DNA from 3 places in the Providencia sp. Me31A genome. Region 1 is predicted to be linked to each of the others. Evidence: predicted binding sites of a transcription regulator. Region 1 holds the regulator's gene; each other region holds the start of a gene.

Region 1 (2,280 bases):
CAACTCAGTAATTGGGTCCGAAGGTATTAGTTTACTTTTTACCAATAATTTAAGTGGTAAATTCAACGTGTTGTAATATATTTTACGCCATAGTGACATAAATGATTATAGCCTCTTGTTAACAATGCGGTGCAATCATACCAGAAAGACATTGGTAGATCTGTTACTGACAATTCACTTTGACCGTAAAAATCGATAATTGTTTGCATTTTTTAAGGAATAAATATGGCAAGTCAAACCAAAGGGTTCACACGAGTGATTAAAGCTGCGGGGTATTCCTTAAAGGGTTTAAAAGCGGCTTGGGTAAATGAAGCTGCATTTCGTCAAGAGTCAGTGGCTGCAGTTATTGCCATTATTATCGCATTTTGCTTAGATATCAGCTATGTAGATAGAATTTTATTGATTAGCTCTGTCGTGCTGGTGGCTGTAGTAGAGTTACTTAACAGTGCCATAGAGGCGGTGGTTGACCGCATTGGTAGCGAGTACCATGAACTTTCTGGTCGTGCAAAAGATATTGGCTCAGCTGCGGTATTCGTGAGTATTGGATTGGCATTGTTTATTTGGGCGTTGGTTTTATGGCAGCGTTATTTTGCGAGTTAACCTGTTTAACAGCATAAAATGAATGTAAAGAAAGTAAATCGATAACAAATGCGGAAATTGAGTGATTTAACTGTTCCAAATCTTCATTTACCTGTATATACTCACAGCTTGACTGTATAAACAAACAGGGGAACGGAATGAAAGCACTGACGGCTCGACAACAGCAGGTTTACGATCTGGTGCGTGATCATATTTCGCAGACAGGTATGCCTCCAACACGTGCTGAGATAGCAGCAAGCCTTGGCTTTCGTTCGCCTAATGCGGCAGAAGAACATTTAAAGGCTTTGGCTCGTAAAGGGGTTATTGAGATTGTTTCGGGTGCATCTCGGGGTATCCGTCTACTTCTTGAAGAAGAAAATGAAGATCAGGGGTTACCTCTGATTGGCCGCGTCGCCGCAGGCGAACCATTATTGGCGCAAGAGCATATCGAAAGTCATTATCAAGTTGACCCAGAATTATTTAAACCTCATGCGGATTTTTTATTGCGCGTAAATGGGATGTCAATGAAAGATATTGGTATTATGGACGGTGATTTATTGGCTGTACATAAAACACAAAATGCACATAATGGCCAAGTTATCGTTGCACGTATTGATGATGAAGTGACTGTTAAACGTTTTAAACAACAAGGGAATCGTGTTGAGTTAATCGCTGAAAACCCTGAATTTGCACCAATTATTGTAGATTTACGTGAACAAAGCTTCACCATTGAAGGTTTAGCTGTTGGTGTTATCCGTAATAGTGATTGGTATTAGTTTTTAGAATATCAGGTGCGATAGGCTTGATGGCGTTGTAATTGTTGGCAGATTTCATTTATTTTTAGAGATCTGCCGCGATGCGACCTTTCTTTTGATTAAGTCATTTTTTCTTTATGGTGATCGGTTGTTGATGGTTATGACCACAATGTGCGTGGTCTTGGCAACTATCAATCTCATCGCAATTTTTACATAAACCGTGGTTTTCAACGACAGTATGTTTCAAATGAAACTGATGTTTCTCTGCTAAGCTGATAATTGCAGCTTCTATTATGGTGCAATCACTTTCTGTGACACTTCCACAATGATCACAAATTAACATCACAGAGGTATGGCTTGGGTTGTCAAAATGGTGACAAACAACGTAGCTATTTGTTGACTCGATTTTGTGGATAAACCCTTGTTCCATTAAAAATTCAAGCCCTCGGTAAACCGTAGGTGGCTTAGCTTGCGGCTCTATCTCTCGCAGCAAATCGAGTAAATCATAAGCGCTGATAGCACCATGCTGTTGCGCAATAAGGCGTAATACTGTTTCTCTTTGTGGAGTCAATCTTACGCCTCTTGATTGGCAAATCTGCTCTGCCATCGCAAGTACTTTCTGTTCACTCATTTTTTTCATTGTACTGAGCCTACCTAGAAAAATGCATATATTCACTAGCTCCAAGTCTATCACAGTTTTTTGATCTTTAGAGTGCGAGGAAAAAATGGATTGTGAGCAAAAATTCAGCCTAATTCATTTTTTGATTTGTTAAAGGGAGAGATTGGCCTTTTTATATACGAATAGGGTGAATGGCATTAACGAGAGGACGACTAGGCAAAGAAATGAATCCTTGCCTAATCTATTAGGGGTTAGTATTTATATTCAATACCTAACCAATAGTTACGGCCTTCTTCAATGTAGCCATTGGTGTATTCATATGATTTA
Region 2 (2,280 bases), on a different contig from region 1:
CGTGTTTTTCACTTAATTTAACGTCAATTTCCATACCGTATGAAGTATGGCACGTATGTATTATGTATAGATAAAGTTAAAGGCCTCACTAGGAGGCCTTTAACTGTGTTTAATTTTATTCTAATGATGATTGGCAATCAGAATGGAATATCATCATCGAAATCCATTGGTGGTTCATTGGTTTGTGGTGCTGGAGCTCCAGAACGTGCTGGTGCAGCACCGCCACTGAATTGTTGCGCTGCTTGAGGTTGTTGAGGTTGACCCCATCCCCCTTGACCACCTTGGTTTTGTGATGAAGCATCACCACCACGGCCACCTAACATTTGCATTGAGCCACCAATATTGACAACTACTTCTGTCGTGTAGCGATCTTGACCGCTTTGATCCTGCCACTTACGTGTTTGCAAAGAACCTTCGATATAGACTTGTGAACCTTTTTTCAGGTATTCCCCTGCAACTTCAGCTAATTTGCCGAAAATAACTACACGGTGCCATTCGGTTTTTTCACGCATCTCACCGGTTTGCTTGTCACGCCAACTTTCAGAAGTCGCCAGAGTCAGGTTTGCCACAGCTCCGCCGTTAGGCATATAACGGATTTCTGGATCTTGTCCTAGGTTACCGATAAGAATTACTTTATTTACGCCTCTGCTGGCCATTTAATACTCCTGATGCATTGAATTTAATCTCTGGATTAGCCGTGGAGTTTACCAACGACCGAGACGATTTGCACCAACAATTGAAATTACGCGGTTAACTTGCGAAACGCTTTCCAAATTTAAGTGGTATTACATAGTGCCTTATTAATATAAGCACAAAATAATTCATACTACATCTATCTTTTCAATAAATTCTGACTTTTGCTTTCCAGTTTCACTATTAATATTTTACTCTAAATAATTCAATCTGAAGCTAGGCGGCAAACGAAGATATCACAGGGAGCACTCAAAAGAATGTGGTCTGCGTCGCTGAGCACGGCCAACAATGCCACGGTTTGAAATATAATCGAGTAAGGAAATATGACAAGTACTGTATATCCATTCAGCCATAAATATGTGATAATAGTTTCTTGCGATTGTTCAATATCAAATCATCTGGGAAGTGGTAAATGGATAATATCGAAGTACGCGGCGCACGCACGCATAATCTGAAAAACATCAATCTCGTTATCCCTCGTGACAAACTAATTGTTATTACAGGTTTGTCAGGCTCAGGTAAGTCATCTTTAGCCTTTGATACCCTTTATGCAGAAGGTCAGCGCCGCTATGTAGAGTCTCTATCCGCGTACGCACGTCAGTTCCTTTCCTTAATGGAAAAGCCGGATGTCGACCATATCGAAGGGCTATCCCCTGCGATATCTATTGAACAAAAATCAACATCTCACAACCCACGCTCTACTGTAGGGACTATCACTGAGATCCATGATTATCTGCGGTTACTTTTTGCCCGTGTTGGTGAGCCTCGCTGCCCTGATCATGATATCCCTCTTGCTGCACAAACTGTCAGCCAAATGGTCGACAATGTCTTGGCTCAGCCAACCGACCGTAAAATGATGTTACTGGCTCCGGTGGTTAAAGAGCGTAAAGGGGAGCACGTTAAACTGCTCGACAACTTAGCCTCTCAAGGTTATATCCGAGCTAGAATTGATGGTGAAGTGTGCGATCTATCAGATCCTCCAAAACTCGAGTTACAAAAAAAGCATACTATTGAGGTTGTTGTCGACCGCTTCAAAATCCGTGAGGATATTGCTCAGCGTTTAGCCGAATCCTTTGAAACTGCACTAGAACTTTCTGGTGGTACCGCTATTGTCGCGGATATGGATGATCCAAATGCTGAAGAATTGGTTTTCTCTGCCAATTTTGCCTGTTCCATCTGTGGTTATAGCATGGTGGAGCTTGAGCCGCGCCTCTTCTCCTTTAATAACCCAGCTGGTGCTTGCCCAAGCTGTGACGGCTTAGGTGTTCAACAGTTTTTCGATCCTGAACGTGTGATCCAAAATACCGAGATCTCACTGGCAGGCGGTGCTATCCGTGGTTGGGATCGCCGCAATTTTTATTATTTTCAAATGCTCATGTCGCTCGCTGAACATTATAAGTTTGATGTTGAAGCGCCATATGACTCGCTCAGTCCCGCTATCCAAAAAATTATTTTGTATGGCTCCGGCAAAGAAACAATCGAGTTTAAATATCGCAATGACCGAGGCGATGTCACTGTACGCCGCCATCCATTTGAAGGCGTGCTCAATAATATGGAACGTCGCTACAAAGAAACAGAGTCAACAGC
Region 3 (2,280 bases), on a different contig from region 1:
ACATTAATATAATTTATACCCGCATCTCCTTCATCTTGATGCTACAGAGCATCATAAACATCCAACAAACTAATTCTAAACAAAATTATACAAGATTAAGCTCGAAGCTGTTATACCAAGCGATCAATTCTTGCTTAATTGTTTTGGGTAACACCGCACTATGGCACCCTTCTATCGCCGCAGCTAAACCAATTAATAACTGAATACTTGGGTCATGCTTACCATACTGCTTTAACTTCATAAAACAGGCTTTTGCCCCCATAGTGCGCAAATCATCCACCTGAGAAATACCAATTTTCCCTAATGCACGTTCAACCGACATGTTCATGTTTGGTAAGTCTTTTATCCGCATCGTAATCGCTTTTTTTTGTTTTAGCTCTTCAATAGCTGAATGGTATGCCAGCTCGATGTATTGCAAAATCAAAGCTTCATTACACCAAATCTGCTCTGAAATCTGATAGTATCGCATCTCTAAAGGAACCCCCTTCTTACTATAAACTAAGCGGTTAAGCCCTGATGCTTCAAAATGACTGCGTGCCATTAAGCAACCTCTAAGATAAAAATCCCCATCCAAAACTAATCCTACAATGGCATCATTTACCAATAAGCAAAATCCCCCAAAATGATTCTTACGTTTAAGTTCACCAAATTGACCTAACAAGCGCGATAAATAAAAAAACTTTTCGTCCATTAATAACATACTCCTTAGCTCCTTTTTCACTATGTGCAATTTTCATCCTTGAGAAAATAAGTTTTATAATGTCTTGCTTTACAACCAATTACGTACAGACAATTTTGAGAGCTGCAATAAAAAATGCCAAGAAGAAAGCAGAAAAAAACGACAAAGTTGCGAAGCGCTTTGAAAAAATAACCTTGATAGTGGATAAATATACAGTTACTGTATGTTCATACAGCATTGTAACGAGGTGAATTATGAGCATCTACTCTTGGAACGAAACAACAGAACATTCTCTTAATAATTATGCGCAAGCTATACCATCTATTGAGCTGGCAAATAGCACGATACAACAAGGTATGGTGAGCGAACTTGTCTACGATGAAAAGCACCCAATTATGGATTATATTTTGCTACCTATGCTGCGCCAATTCGGTGTTCAATCACGTTGGTTGCTTTGGTTAAGCCCAAATAAAAAGTTAAGTAAACACTGGTTAGAGCAATCTGGAATCCCGACTCATAAAGTTATGCAGTTAAATCATATGGATACCATTACAACTATTGATGCAATGGAAAAGGCATTAAGAAGTGGTAACTATAGTGTGGTTCTAGGATGGTTGCCAGAAATGAGTGAACAAGACTTTGAGCGTCTGCAATATGCTGCACAAGAAGGCCATTCTATTGGATTTATCATGCGCCCACAGAAAACCTATAATATGGCTTGTACGCAATCTAGACAACCAAATCACTTAAAAATTCACTCAAATCACTATCACTAGCTAAGATTAAGAATTTTCTTACTAAATTTCACCTTTAGTAATATTTATCCCTAAAGTGAAATGAAAAGTATTGAAGATCAATCAGATAGATAATAAATAAACATAAAGATAAATAAGCTTATCTCTCTGATTTATACACTAAAAAAATACTTTTTTTAACGTTTATTGCTCACTCTACTTGTATCTTTTTAAGTTCGTTGTAGACTTTAGCTTGTTAAGCTTATGGCATTATTTTTTACTTTTTATATTTTTTTGTAGATAATGTCCGCGAAACCTAGCAAGTAAATTGAACCAATGGCATATAATAAGGCTCAGTGAAGCCAAGCCAATATATTGGATGATAACGAGGCGTAAAATGAAAAAAACAGCTATCGCAGTAGCAGTGGCAGTAGCCGCTTTTGCAACAGTTGCACAAGCAGCTCCAAAAGATAACACTTGGTATACCGGTGCTAAATTAGGTTGGTCTCATTATGAAAATACTAACCTAAACCCAGCAAAAACTGGTACAGACTATGAAGGTTGGGGCTCAGTTGGTTCTTCAACTGACCGCGATACCTTCGGTGCTGGTGCATATGCTGGTTACCAATATAACCAGTATTTAGGCTTTGAACTGGGCTATGACTGGTTCGGTAAAATGAAATACAAAGGTACTGACAACAGCGGTGACCTGAAATCTATGGGTGTTTCATTAACTACCAAATTAAGCTATCCAATCATGGATGACTTAGACGTTTATACCCGTTTAGGTGGTATGGTTTACCGTACAGAAGCAAAAGCTCACCAAGATGGCGAGCGTTTCAAAGAAACTGATACTGGCGTTGCACC

The links. The regulator LexA, encoded in region 1, represses DNA repair genes until DNA is damaged. The targets are predictions, from matches to a motif close to TNCTGTATGTACATACAGNA.
Region 2: uvrA (excinuclease ABC subunit UvrA) is a predicted target of LexA. The motif match lies at 1,025-1,044, and genes of this name have one in related genera.
Region 3: sulA (SOS-induced cell division inhibitor SulA) is a predicted target of LexA. The motif match lies at 897-916, and genes of this name have one in related genera.

Annotation. Positions count from the first base shown of each region.
Region 1 is NZ_JBKQGZ010000024.1:27,270-29,549, forward strand. Features, by position in the region: gene plsB (glycerol-3-phosphate 1-O-acyltransferase PlsB) at 1-99, opposite strand, end outside; gene ACLPIE_RS18165 (diacylglycerol kinase) at 226-600, shown strand; gene lexA (transcriptional repressor LexA) at 738-1,355, shown strand; gene zur (zinc uptake transcriptional repressor Zur) at 1,459-1,974, opposite strand; gene ACLPIE_RS18180 (TonB-dependent receptor plug domain-containing protein) at 2,205-2,280, opposite strand, start outside.
Region 2 is NZ_JBKQGZ010000021.1:53,041-55,320, reverse strand. Features, by position in the region: gene ACLPIE_RS16970 (single-stranded DNA-binding protein) at 138-656, opposite strand; gene uvrA (excinuclease ABC subunit UvrA) at 1,106-2,280, shown strand, end outside.
Region 3 is NZ_JBKQGZ010000007.1:164,143-166,422, reverse strand. Features, by position in the region: gene ACLPIE_RS07595 (TfoX/Sxy family DNA transformation protein) at 86-691, opposite strand; gene sulA (SOS-induced cell division inhibitor SulA) at 934-1,455, shown strand; gene ompA (porin OmpA) at 1,811-2,280, shown strand, end outside.